One region of the Kocuria sp. 2SI genome, then DNA from elsewhere that is predicted to be linked to it. Evidence: riboswitches for the same ligand, from Rfam matches in the RefSeq annotation. Region 1 holds a riboswitch; each other region holds the start of a gene.
What was found. A riboswitch is a leader RNA that binds a small molecule or an ion and turns the genes downstream of it on or off. The one in region 1 is predicted to bind S-adenosylmethionine.
Positions count from the first base shown of each region.

Region 2: another riboswitch for S-adenosylmethionine. It lies ahead of FFS25_RS12415 (O-acetylhomoserine aminocarboxypropyltransferase/cysteine synthase family protein); the one in region 1 lies ahead of FFS25_RS00190 (LLM class flavin-dependent oxidoreductase).
Region 3: another riboswitch for S-adenosylmethionine. It lies ahead of FFS25_RS05550 (MetQ/NlpA family ABC transporter substrate-binding protein); the one in region 1 lies ahead of FFS25_RS00190 (LLM class flavin-dependent oxidoreductase).

Region 1 is NZ_SCNB01000001.1:44,259-48,667, reverse strand. Features, by position in the region: gene FFS25_RS00205 (ABC transporter permease) at 1-173, opposite strand, end outside; gene FFS25_RS00200 (aliphatic sulfonate ABC transporter substrate-binding protein) at 170-1,216, opposite strand; gene FFS25_RS00195 (ABC transporter ATP-binding protein) at 1,213-2,013, opposite strand; SAM riboswitch class I at 2,012-2,119, opposite strand; SAM riboswitch class IV at 2,235-2,349, shown strand; gene FFS25_RS00190 (LLM class flavin-dependent oxidoreductase) at 2,431-3,846, shown strand; gene FFS25_RS00185 (APC family permease) at 3,989-4,409, opposite strand, start outside.
Region 2 is NZ_SCNB01000030.1:16,430-20,838, forward strand. Features, by position in the region: gene FFS25_RS12410 (acyltransferase family protein) at 107-1,513, shown strand; SAM riboswitch class IV at 1,548-1,657, shown strand; gene FFS25_RS12415 (O-acetylhomoserine aminocarboxypropyltransferase/cysteine synthase family protein) at 1,707-3,182, shown strand; gene FFS25_RS12420 (cystathionine gamma-synthase) at 3,179-4,360, shown strand.
Region 3 is NZ_SCNB01000007.1:5,650-10,058, reverse strand. Features, by position in the region: gene FFS25_RS05560 (GlsB/YeaQ/YmgE family stress response membrane protein) at 125-412, shown strand; gene dxr (1-deoxy-D-xylulose-5-phosphate reductoisomerase) at 565-1,839, shown strand; SAM riboswitch class IV at 1,949-2,061, shown strand; gene FFS25_RS05550 (MetQ/NlpA family ABC transporter substrate-binding protein) at 2,161-3,036, shown strand; gene FFS25_RS05545 (methionine ABC transporter ATP-binding protein) at 3,072-4,154, shown strand; gene FFS25_RS05540 (methionine ABC transporter permease) at 4,151-4,409, shown strand, end outside.

The DNA.
Region 1 (4,409 bases):
ACCGGCAGCAGCAGGCCCAGGCCGAGCCGGGCCCAGGGGCTGCGCAGGATGGAGCCCCGCGGGGCGGGGGTGCGGACCGAGCGCTGCGAGTCCGGACGCTGGGAGCCGGGACGGTCGGAGCCCGCGGGCTCCGGAGCCTCGGAGGCTGGTGCGGAGGTGGTCGTGACGCTCATGCGCTGTGCCCTTCGATGATCTCGGCCGCGCGCTGGGCGCTGGCCTCCTGCGCGAACCGCGCGTCGAGGATGGTGTCGATGGCCTTCTGGACGGTCTCCAGGTCGGGGACGTCACCGGTCTCCACGAGGATCGGGGCGATGCGCTCGAGGACCTCGAGCTGGTCGTCGCCGGGGACCGGGTCGATGTCCAGGTGCGTGCGCTCCCAGACGCGGGCGGCGGTGCCCCGGTCGATGTCGGACTCGCGGGCCAGGATCGCGATGCCCTCCTGGGGGTTCTCCAGCGCCCAGGCGCGGGCGTGGGCGTAGACGTCCACGACCATCTGGGCCCCGCGCGGGTTGATCTCCAGGAACAGCTCGCGGGCGTTGAGGAAGCAGTAGGTGTTGAAGGCCAGGTCGCGCTGGAACAGCACCGCCCCGTCCTGCTCGGCGCCGGCCATGATCGGGTCGAGCCCGGACCAGGCGTCCACCTGCCCGCTGGTCAGGGCGGAGCGGCCGTCGGCGTGCTGGAGGTTGACCACGGTGGTCTCGTCGAAGCCCATATCCGCCGCCGACAGCGCCTGCAGCAGGAAGAAGTAGGGATCCGTGCCCTTGGTGGCCGCCACCGACCTGCCGCGCAGATCCTCGACCGAGCGCAGGGGCGAGTCCGCGGTGCGTACGAGTGCTGCCCACTCCGGCTGGGAGCAGATGTCGATCGCGCGGATGGGGGAGCGGTTGGTGCGCGCCAGCAGCGCGGCCGAGCCCGCGGTCGAGCCGATGTCGATCGCCCCGCCGCGCAGGAACTCGTTGGCCTTGTTGGACCCGGCCGAGAACGTCCAGTGGACCTCCTGGCCGTCCTCTGCGGCGACGGTCTCCAGCCAGCCCTTCTCGCGGATGATCAGCGACAGCGGGTTGTAGGTCGCGTAGTCCAGGTAGATCTCGGTGTCCGAGCCGGCGGCCATGCCGCGGCCCGGGCCCTCGCCCTCCATGACGCACCCGGACAGGGGCGCGGCGGCGGCCCCGGCGGCGGCCAGGCCCAGCAGGCGACGACGCGTCAGCCCGCTCATGCCTCCACGCCCAGCAGGCCGAGCAGGTGCGTGCGGGCCTGCGTCAGCTCGGGATCATCGCGGTGGCGCGGTCGCGGCGAGTCGACCGTGAGGATCTCCTGGATCCCTGCCGGCCCGCCTTCCGGCGGCGTCCCGAGCACGACCACGCGGTCGGAGAGCACCAGGGCCTCTTCCACATCGTGGGTGACCACCAGCACCGTCGTGGGATCTGCGGCGTGGATCTCCAGCAGCAGGTCCTGCATCTTCAGACGGGTCAGGGCATCGAGCGCCCCGAACGGCTCGTCGAGCAGCAGCACCTGCGGATTGCGCGCCAGCGCCCTGGCCAGCGAGGCCCGCTGGGCCATGCCGCCGGAGATCTCCGACGGGCGGTCCTCGGCATGCTTCGTCAGCCGCACCAGCTCGAGCAGGTGCGCCACGCGCTGCTCGGCCTCGCGGCCCCGGACCCCGCGGGGCAGCCCGAGCGCCACGTTGCGGGCCACCGTGCGCCAGGGCAGCAGCCGCGGCTCCTGGAAGCCCACCGCGCAGCGCGGGTCCAGGCCGTGCACGGGCGCGTCGTCGATCAGGACCCGGCCGGCGGAGGCCGTGCCGAGACCGGCCACCGCGCGCAGCAGGGTCGACTTGCCGCAGCCCGACGGGCCCAGCACCGAGACGATCTCGCCGGGGCGGACATGGAAGCTGACGTCGGCCAGGACATCGCGCTGGAGGCCGCCGGAAGAGGGGAAGGACTTGCCGACGCCATCGAAGGTCAGGGCGGCGGCATCGACCGTGCTCAGGGCGGACGGGGGCGCAGAGATCATCACATCACTCCATCGGTCCTGGCATTAGCACCTTGTGCCGCGTAATGGACGGCACTGGTTGCTGCGGCGTCGACGAGCCAGGTCTCTCGGCCGCTCCGGATGGGAACCGGGGTCATTCAATGCCCTGGTCCGGGGAGACAGCAAATCGGAGGACGAGCGGGGCAACGCACGGGACGGGCTTCGCACCGTCGCCTCAGGTGTGCATAGGATGACGCTCACACGATCAAGAGTTCCGGCCCACAGCCCTGGCTGGCCGGACGGCAACCCTCTCCCGTAGCGGGGTGCCCCAGGTGAGGATCGGGCCGCTCGCTAGACCGCGTGCGGCAAGTGCGGCGCATGCACGCGCTGGACCCGCAGGTTGGCCGCGGCATGAGCGGCGCACGGGGCGCGGGTCTGACCCCTCAGGAGCAGCCTCCCATGGCCAAGCGGATCTCCCTGAACGCCTTCGACATGACCTGCGTGGATCACCAGAGCTTCGGGCTGTGGCGCCACCCGCGCTCGCGGGCCACGGAGTACAACACGATCGAGTACTGGACGCACCTGGCCCAGGTGCTCGAGCGGGGCCGCTTCGACGCCCTGTTCCTGGCCGACGTTGTCGGCATCTACGACATCTACCGCAACTCGGCCGCCCCCTCGATCGCCGACGGCGCGCAGGTCCCGGTCAACGATCCGTTCATGCAGATCTCCGCCATGGCCGCGGTGACGAAGAACCTCGGCTTCGGCGTGACCAGTGCGGTCACCTACGAGCAGCCGTACACGCTGGCGCGCAAGTACGCGACGCTGGATCACCTGACCCGCGGGCGCGTGGGCTTCAACGTGGTGACCTCCTACCTGCCTTCGGCGGCCGAGAACCAGGGTCTGCCCACCCAGATCGAGCACGACGAGCGCTACGAGATCGCCGAGGAGTTCCTCGACGTCTGCTACAAGCTGTGGGAGGGCTCCTGGGAGGACGACGCCGTCGTGAAGGACGTGGAGCGCGGGATCTACGCCGATCCGGCCAAGGTCCACCCGATCCAGCACCAGGGCAAGCACTTCACGGTGCCTGGTGCGGCGCTCACCGAGCCCAGCCCGCAGCGCACCCCGCTGATCTTCCAGGCCGGGGCCTCCTCGCGCGGGCAGGCCTTCGCGGGCAAGCACGCCGAAGCCGTGTTCATCGGCGCCCTGCGCCCGGACCTCACCCGGTACATGACCGACCGGATCCGCGACAAGGTCGAGGCCGAGGGCCGTGACCGGGACGACGTGAAGATCTACGCGATGCTCTCCGTGGTGGTCGATGAGACCGACGAGAAGGCCCAGGCCAAGTACCGCGAGTACCAGAGCTACGCCAACCTGGAGGCCTCGCAGGCCATCATCGGCGGCTGGTCCGGGCTGGATCTGTCCACGTTCCAGGAGGACGAGGTCCTGAACTACGTCAAGACCGAGGCCATCCAGTCCTTCCTCACGCCGTTCACCATGCAGGACGGCACCAAGCAGTGGACGCGCGAGGAGATCGCCCGCCACTGCGCGATCGGCGGCATGGGCGATGTGGTCGTGGGCTCCCCGCAGACCGTGGCCGATCAGCTCGAGACCTGGATCGACGAGGGCGGCCTGGACGGGATCAACCTGGCCTACCACGTGTCCCCGGGCTCGTTCGAGGACTTCGTGGAGCAGGTGGTCCCGGAGCTGCAGAAGCGCGGGCGCTACCGCACCGACTACGACGGCCCCACCCTGCGCGAGAACGTCTACGGTGCAGGGCAGACCAAGGTGCTCGACACCCACCCGGCGGCCAAGTACCGCGGGGCCTACATGGGCAGGCCGTCCACGGCGGACACCCCGGCGCGGGATCTCGGCTGAGGGCTGGGGAACGGCAGCTGGCAGAGGCCCTGGCCCTTCCGAGGGCCTTTGCCATCACTGGCAGGGATGCAGTGGCGATGTATGCGTCCAGAAATTCAAGCTGCGGTTCCCGAGGATTGCGTCCGCAGCCCTGCGCGGAGCCTCACGTCACGTGCACGAACGGGCGGTCCTGCTTGCGCGCCACCGCCCGGCGCAGGACCTCGTGCACGGCCGTCGCCGTCTGACCGCGGCCGAGGAGCAGGAAGCGCAGGGAGTTCACCAGCGGCGAGCCGTCGGACCACTCGAGGTAGAGGTGCGACGGCCGCCCCGTCCGGTCCCGGACGGCCAGGGCCACGCCGGCCAGGCAGGTGGGCACCGACGAGCCCTCTGCGCGCAGGACGCGGTGGCCGTCGATCTCGTGGGCACTCACGCGCAACCGGTCCTCGAAGTCCGATGGATCGCGCAGGGTCACCTCCACGAACAGGACGCCGTCGGCCGAGGGAAGGCGATGCCATTCGCGCTCGTCGCGCAGCTTCTCGGCCAGGTCGGGGTCGCTGAGCAGGAGCTGCTGGGCCTGGGCCCCT
Region 2 (4,409 bases), on a different contig from region 1:
GCCCCGACCTGCGGAAGAAGACGCTCTGACGTCACAATCGCGCTGCTGCGCTCCCGGGCACCCGCCGAGCCCCCTGCGATGCCGCCGTCGTGTGACGATCGGAGACGTGACGAAGCTGAGCACCTCCCGCGGCCGGCGCGCTGCGCAGACCATCCCTGCGCAGCGCGATCTCGCGCTGGATGCTGCTCGGGTCGCCTGCCTGATCGCCGTGGTCGTGCTCCACATCCTCCTGGTCACGCTCACGACGGATCCGAGCACGGGCGCGCTGCGCAGCGTCATGGCCCCCACCGAGGCCTCCTGGTACGCCCCGGTGTCGTGGCTCGTGCAGGTCATGCCGCTGTTCTTCGTGGTGGGAGGGTGCGCCTCGGCGATCTCGTGGTCGCGCCAGTCGGCGGAGGGCGTCCGCGGGCCGGCCTGGGTGCGCGCCCGGCTGCTGCGCCTGGTCGTGCCTGCGAGCGCTGTGTGGGTCGCCCTGGCGCTGGCCGGCGCCCTCGCGGCGCTCGTGGGGATGCCCGCCGACTGGGCCTCGATGGCGCTGCGGGGGCTCGGGATGCACCTGTGGTTCGTGGGCGCCTATACCGCGTGCCTGGTCGGTGTGCCGCTGCTGCACGGGCTGCACGATCGCCGGCCCGTTCTCACCCTGGCTGCGCTGGTGGGGCTCAGCGCTGCGATCGAGGTGCTGCGCATCGCCGCGGAGCGGCCGTGGTGGGGCCTGCTCGGCTTCGCCCCGGTCTGGCTGGCGATCCATCAGATCGGCTTCTTCCGCCACGACGGATCCTTCGCTCGTGCCTCGGCAGGAAGACTGCTCGGGATCACGGCCCTGTCGGTCCTGGTGATGCTCTGCCTGACGAGCCTGCCCTGGTGGGGTGCGGACGGGCTGTCGGCCCTGAACCCGCCCACGCTGTGCATGATCGCCCTCGGCGCGGCTCAGGCCTGCGTCCTGCAGCTGTGCTCGCCGGCTCTGGAGCGGCTCATGCGATGGCGTCCCGCGCAGGCCGTCGCCTGGGTCGTCGGCTCGCGGGCCGCGACCCTGTACCTGTGGCACCTGCCGGTGATCGTGGCCGTGATGGCGGTGTGGTGGCTGCTCGGCGGCCCGGATCCGGTGCCCGGCTCAGCGCAGTGGTGGCTGTGGCGCCTGCCGATCGGGCTGCTCTGCTGGGCGATGGTCCTGCTGGTCGTGCGTCCGCTGGGCGTCCTGGAGGCCGTGGCGGGGCGGATCGTCGCCCGCGAGCCCGAACCGGAGGGGCCCGCAGCCGGAGGATCGCCCTCGGGTGAGCGGCCCTCGACCGCGCCCCGAGCCGACGGATCCGCGCCGCTGCGAGCTTCGAGTCCCGATCGCTCCTCATCGCCGGACGGACGGGCGTGGGTCCGCATCCTCGCCGCGGCCGTCCTCGTCTTCTCCGCAGCCGTGCTGGAGGTCCGCTTCCTGCTCGGCATCCCGCTGGCCCTCGGCGGCGCGGCGGCCATGGTCGCGGCGGTCCTGCTGCTGGTCCCGCCCGCACGGAGGTCCTGACGGCTCGATCGGTGTGGTGCTAGTATCGGACCGGCTTCACGAGACACAGCTGCCAAGCTCCGACTTGGCTGTGCACCAACCCCATGTTCAAGGGTGGTTCGGATGACGAAGCGGCCTGCACCTGACGCAGCGCACGAACAAGCTCCGGCGGGACGTGCAGGTCAAGAGCACCCCGTCACGGAAGACACCTCTCATGACGTCCTCGCCCTGCGACGAGCTCAAGAGCTCGACGTCGCTGGCCACACGCCAGATCCACGCCGGCCGGGCCGGATCCGATCCGGGCGCCCCTGCCGCCCCCGTCCAGGCCACGCTGCCGGTGCCGATCTACCAGTCCTCGGCCTTCGAGTTCCCGGACCACGCGGCTGCCGCCGCCATGTTCGCCCAGACCACCCCGGGCTTCACCTACTCCCGCACGGGCAACCCCACGGTCGCCGTCCTGGAGCAGAAGGTCGCCGATCTCGAGGGCGGAGTGGGGGCCGTGGCCATGGGCTCGGGCCAGTCCGCCGTCGCCGCGGCCCTGCTCGCGCTGATCAGCACGGGCCCCGGCAAGCACCTGGTGGTCTCGGAGAAGATCTACGGCGGCACCGTCGACCTGCTCGGTGACACGCTGGCCGATCTCGGCGCGACCGTCACCTACGTCGATCCCGCTGACCCCTCGGCCTGGTCGGAGGCGATCACGGAGGACACTCGGGGCTTCTTCCTCGAGTCCATCGGCAACCCGCTGGCCACGCTGGCGGATCTGGACGCGATCTCCCGCATCGCCCATGAGCGGGGGCTCCCGGTGATCGTCGACTCGACCCTGGCCACGCCGATCCTGTACCGGCCCTTCGAGCACGGGGCGGATATCGTGGTGCATTCGGCCACCAAGTTCTTCGGCGGGCACGGGACGTCGCTGGCCGGCGTCGTGATCGACTCCGGTCGATTCGACTGGGAGGCCGAGGCCGCTCGCTGGCCGCAGTTCACCGAGCCGCGAGCGCGCTGGGGCGGGATCAGCCTGTGCGAGAAGCTGCGCGGCGGCTCGCCGTTCCTGCATCTGTGCCGGGCCAAGTTCGTGCACGACCTGGGTCTGACGCTCTCGCCGTTCAACGCCTCCCAGATCATCCAGGGCCTCGAGACGCTGGACCTGCGCATGCGCCGCCACTCGGACAGCGCCGCTCGCATCGCCGAGTTCCTGAGCACGCATCCGGCGGTGCGCTGCGTGCACCACCCCCTGATCGAGGGCTCCGCCGATCGGGAGATCGCCGAGCGCGACTTCCCCCAGGGCGTCGGGTCGGTCTTCGGCTTCGAGCTGGAGTGCTCGGATGCCGCAGTGGCCGGATTCGTCGACTCCCTGCGGCTTTTCAAGCTGGTGGCCAACATCGGCGACGTCCGATCGCTGATCAACCATCCCGCGGCCATGACCCACTGCCGTCTCTCGGAGGAGCAGCGACTGGCCGGCGGGATCAGCTGGCAGACCCTGCGGCTGTCGATCGGGCTGGAGGCGGTCGACGACCTGATCGCCGATCTGCAGTCCTCGCTCGATGAGCTGCTGCGCGTCGAGGCCGCGCGCGGCGCTGAGATCCCGGCCGCAGAAGGTGCCCCGGGATCGTCGACGGACGGCGCCCCGGTGCGCTCCGAGGACGAGCCGAGCGGCGCGCGCCGCGACCAGCGCCAGGAGGTGCAGGCATGAGCGGGTTCACCACGCGCGCCGTCCACGCCGGCCAGGAGCCGGACCGGCTGACCGGTGCGGTCATCCCGCCGGTCTACCAGACCTCCACCTTCGTCCAGGACGGCATCAACGTCCTGCGCGACGGCCACGAGTACTCCCGCGGCTCCAATCCCACCCGCAATGCCTTCGAGGAGCAGCTGTGCGCGCTCGAGGGCGGGCAGCGGGCCTTCGCGTTCGCCTCCGGGATCGCGGCGGAGGATGCGCTGCTGCGCTCGGTGCTGCGCCCCGGAGACCATGTGGTCCTGGGCGCCGACGGCTACGGGGGCACCAACCGGCTCATCACCAGGGTCCTGGCTCCCTGGCAGATCCGGCACACGCCGGTGGACGTCACCTCGCTCGATGCGGTCCGCGGGGCTGTGGAGGCGGGCACGCGGGTGATCTGGGTCGAGACCCCCACGAATCCGCTGCTGGGCATCGCCGATCTGACGGGAATCGCCCAGATCGCCCAGGATGCCGGGGCGCTGCTGATCGTGGACAGCACCTTCGCCTCGCCGTACCTTCAGCGTCCGCTGGAGTTCGGCGCCGACGTCGTCGTGCACTCCACCACCAAGTACATCGGCGGGCACTCGGACGTGCTGGGCGGGGCGGTCGTCGTCTCGGACCGGGCCTGGGAGGTCGAGGCCGTGGGCGGCTTCTCGCCCGGAGGAACGCTGGCCGAGCTCGTGGGCTTCCAGCAGTTCGCCGGCGGGGCGGTCGCCGGGCCCCAGGACTGCTTCCTGGCCGCGCGCGGGCTGAAGACCCTTTCGCTGCGTATGCAGCGCCATCAGGAGACCGCAGGCCGGATCGCCGAGTGGCTCATCGGGCGCCCAGAGGTGGCGCAGGTGCTCTACCCCGGACTGCCCGAGCACCCCGGCCACGAGCTGGCCGCACGGCAGATGGACGGCTTCGGTGGCATGGTCTCCTTCCGCGTGCACGGCGGAGAGGCTGCGGCCCGGCGCTTCGCGGAGTCCACGAAGATGTACAAGCTCTCGGTCTCCCTCGGCGGGGTCGAATCGCTGATCTGCTGGCCCTCCGAGATGACGCACGGATCCGTGGCCGGCACGCCGCTGGCGGTGCCGGTGGATCTGGTCCGGCTCTCCGTCGGGATCGAGGACCTCGACGACCACCTCGAGGACCTGGAGCGTGCCTTCGGCGCCTGACGGGCGCTGCGCTCGCCCGGCTCGGCGACTGACAGGCGGCGCGCTCATC
Region 3 (4,409 bases), on a different contig from region 1:
CTCGGGGCTAGGATGCTCCCCCCGAGCCGCTCAGGGTCTACTCTCGAGGAGATGCTCAGCAGTCTGAGCACTCGACCCCCAGTTCAGGGACGTCGCACTTGCGTCCCGGAAGAGGAGAAGCACCATGATCGGATCCATCATCGCCTGGCTGGTTCTCGGCATCATCGCCGGCGCCATCGCCAAGCTCATCATGCCCGGCAAGCAGGGCGGCGGCATCGTGATGACCATCATCCTGGGCATCGTCGGCGCCTTCGTCGGCGGCCTGATCGCCATGGTCATCCCGGGCCTGCACCCGGCCGGCAGCACCCTGTCCATCGGCTCGATCGTGCTCGCCATCATCGGCGCGCTCGTCGTGCTGTTCATCTACGGCGCCCTCACCAAGGGCAGCCGCGGCGGTGCCGTCGAGCGCTGAGCCGACGCGTTCCGCAGCACCTGCAAGCGCCCCGTCCCTCGTCGAGAGGGGCGGGGCGCTTCGTCTCCTCCGGGCCAGGGGGCGTGCGCGGAAGGGGGGGGCGCGTCCAACGCGCTCCGGCAGCACTGGAGGCAGGTCGGCATACTGGAGCCATGTCCGAGATCTCCAGCGAACAGCGTCCCGCCCCCCAGGCTCCCCTGTGGGCCGAGTCCCAGCGCCGCATCTGCATCCTGGGCTCGACCGGCTCCATCGGCACGCAGGCGCTCGACGTCGTGCGCACCGCCGCGGCGTCGGCCGATCAGCAGGCCCCATTCCGGGTGGTGGCCCTGGCGGCCGGCTCGTCGAACCTCGAGCTGCTCGCGGAGCAGGCCGTCGAGACCCGGGCCCCGCTCGTGGCGACGTCCGGCGATGTCCAGGACGCGGCGCTGCTCGAGCGCATGATCGCCTCGCGGGTCCTGGCGCTGGGGGAGGACTATTCCCCGCAGATCCTCGCGGGATCGGAGGCCGCCGTGCAGGCGGCGCGAGCGCCGGGGGCCGATCTCGTCCTCAACGGCATCACCGGCTCGATCGGGCTGGCCCCCACCCTTGCCGCCCTGGAGGCCGGCAAGCTGCTGGCCCTGGCCAACAAGGAGTCGCTGATCGCCGGCGGTGAGCTGGTGCGCCGAGCCGCGCAGGCCTCCCCGCACGACGACCCGCTGATCCCCGTGGACTCCGAGCACTCAGCCCTGGCCCAGGCGCTGCGCAGCGGCGCGTCGGCAGAGGTCGATCGGCTCGTGCTGACGGCCTCCGGTGGACCCTTCCGCGGGCGCTCGCGCGATTCCCTGCGGGACGTGCGCCCGCAGGACGCCCTGGCTCATCCCACCTGGGACATGGGGCTGATGGTGACCACGAACTCCTCGACCATGGTCAACAAGGCCCTCGAGGTCCTCGAGGCCCACCTGCTCTTCGACATCCCCTTGGAGCGCATCGACGTGGTGGTGCACCCGCAGTCCGTCGTGCACTCGATGGTGCAGTTCGTGGACGGCTCCACCATGGCTCAGGCCTCCCCGCCGGACATGCGCCTGCCGATCGCGCTGGGCCTCGGCTGGCCGCATCGGGTCCCGGGCGCCGCCTCGCCGTGCGACTGGACTCAGGCGGCGACCTGGAGCTTCGAGCCGCTGGATGAGGAGGCCTTCCCAGCGGTGCGTCTGCTCAAGGAGGCGGCGGCTTCAGGGCCCACCGGCCCTGCCGTGTTCAACGCCGCGAACGAGCAGGCGGTCCTGGCCTTCCACGCCGGGCGCCTGGGCTTCCTGGAGATCGTCGAGCTCGTGGCCGAAGTCGTGCGGGAGCATGAGCCCGTCGACGAGCTGAGCCTCGAATCGGTGCTGGCAGCCGAGGCCTGGGCTCGCTCCCGCGCTGATGAGCTGGTGAGGCAGAGGCGTCGATGAGCCGGCCTCCGGGACGCGGCCGACGTGCATCCGGTGCCTGAGCCAGAGCCCGTGCCAGGCCTCGTGGGGGGCTCGCCCGCACCGGACTCAGATGCTAGGATCTGCGCCGGATGACGAGATCCGGCGCGAAGCTCTGGCTGGCCGGACGGCAACCCTCTCACCGTGGTGGGGTGCCCCAGATGACCATTCGGCTCCGGTTCCGCACCGCGGCAAGCACGGATTTGGGTTCGTGCGCAGCATCGATGCGCACGCCTGACGTTCAGCGCCGCCGGTCACCCCGATGGGATCGGACAGCTCGCTGAACGAAAGGCAACCCCTCCCATGCGCGCACACCGTCTCTCCGCCCTGGCCGTGACCACAGTCCTCGGCCTGACCCTCGCCGGCTGCGGCGGCGGCGACTCCGATGAGGCCCCCTACGACGACGGGGTCATCAAGATCGGCGTCGTCGGCACCACCCCCGTGAACGAGGCCCTCGTGGAGAAGGCCGAGGAGGAGGGCATCACCGTCGAGCTGGTCGAGCTCTCCGAGTACAGCCAGGTCAACCCGGCGACCGTCTCCGGCGACGTCGACATGAACTGGTTCCAGCACATCGCGTACCTGGCGGACTACAACAACAGCTCCGGGGAGACCGTCACCCCGATCGCCTCGACCTCGATCTACCCGCTGGGCCTGTACTCCAACGAGTACGAGTCGCTCGAGGACATCCAGGACGGCGACGAGATCGCCATCCCCAACGACTCGATCAACCAGTCGCGCGCGCTGCTGCTGCTGCAGGCCAACGGCCTGGTCGAGTTCACCTCGGACACCACCGCCCCGACCGAGTCGGACATCGACACCGAGGCCTCGAAGGTCTCCGTCACCCCGGTCTCGGCCGAGCAGACCGTGCTGTCTCTGGACTCTGTGGCCGGCTCCGTCATCAACAACGACTTCCTGGCCCGCGGCGACATCGATCCCGATTCGGCCCTGGCCTCCGACGGCGCCGAGAACGAGAACGCCCGTCCGTACGTGAACCTGTTCGCCACCACCGAGGCCAACAAGGACGACGAGACCCTCCACAAGGTCGCCGATCTCTTCCACACCCCGGAGGTCGAGGAGGCCGAGAAGGAGGACACCAAGGGCACCGCGGTGACCATGGAACTCTCGCAGGAGGAGCTGGAGCAGGTCCTCTCCGATTACGAGGAGGACCTCCAGAAGTGACCCCGGCCGAGCAGTTCCACCCCGACAGCGAGCCGGTGGCCGACGCCGCTGACACGCAGCGGCGTCGGCCCGGGCCCGAGACCGAGGCGATCGTGCGCTTCGACGGCGTCACCAAGTCCTTCACCACGGGCAAGGGCAGGACCAAGCGGGACGTGACCGCAGTCGACGATGTCACCCTCGACATCCGCCGAGGCGAGATCTTCGGCGTGATCGGCTACTCGGGTGCCGGCAAGTCCACGCTCGTGCGCCTGATCAACGGCCTGGAGCCGGTGACCTCCGGCGTCGTCGAGGTCGACGGCCGCCGGGTCGACGGCCGCACCGAGAATCAGCTGGCCCCGATCCGTCGCGACATCGGCATGATCTTCCAGCAGTTCAACCTGTTCACGTCGCGCTCAGTGGCCGGCAACGTCGAGTACCCGCTGAAGCAGGCGGGCTGGTCGGCGGCCGATCGCAGGGCGCGCGTGAAGGAGCTGCTCGAGTTCGTCGGGCTCTCCGAGCGGGCGGGCAACTACCCCGAGCAGCTCTCGGGCGGGCAGAAGCAGCGCGTGGGCATCGCCCGGGCGCTGGCTGCCAACCCCAAGATCCTGCTGGCCGACGAGTCCACCTCCGCACTGGACCCGGAGACCACCCAGGAGGTGCTGGCGCTGCTGCGCCGGGCCAACCGGGAGTTCGGGATCACGGTCGTGCTGATCACCCACGAGATGGACGTGGTGCGCTCGATCGCCGATCGCGTCGCGGTCATGGACAGCGGACGCGTGGTCGAGATGGGCCCCACGGCCCAGATCTTCTCGGCCGGGCAGTCGCCCACGACCCGTCGCTTCGTCTCCACCGTCGTCCACGCCGAGCCGGACGCCGAGGAGCTCGCGCACCTGCGCGCGCGCCACCACGGCCGCCTGGTGGTCATGGAGATCCGCGAGGGCGTCGATGTCGGCACGGTGCTCAGCCGCGCCGCTGCTGAGCGCGGCGTGGGCTTCAGGATCGTGTTCGGCGGGGTGTCGGTGCTGCAGGAGCAGTCCTTCGGCTCCCTGACCGTCGAGCTGCTGGGCGAGCCGCAGGCCGTGGAGGACACGATCGCCCGGCTTGCAGAGGCCACGACCGTGAAGGAGGTGTCGGCATGACCAATTGGTCCGTTCTCGGCCCTCAGCTGCTGACGTCCATCGGCGAGACCCTCTACATGGTCGTGGTGACCATGATCATCGCGGGGTTCCTGGGCCTGGTCTTCGGCGTCGCGCTGTACGTCACGCGTCCGGGCGGCATCTATGCGAACCGCCCGCTGAACACCGCGATCAACCTGATCGTGAACTTCGTGCGGCCGATCCCGTTCATCATCCTGCTGGCGGCCCTCGGCCCGCTGACGGAGACGGTGATCGGGA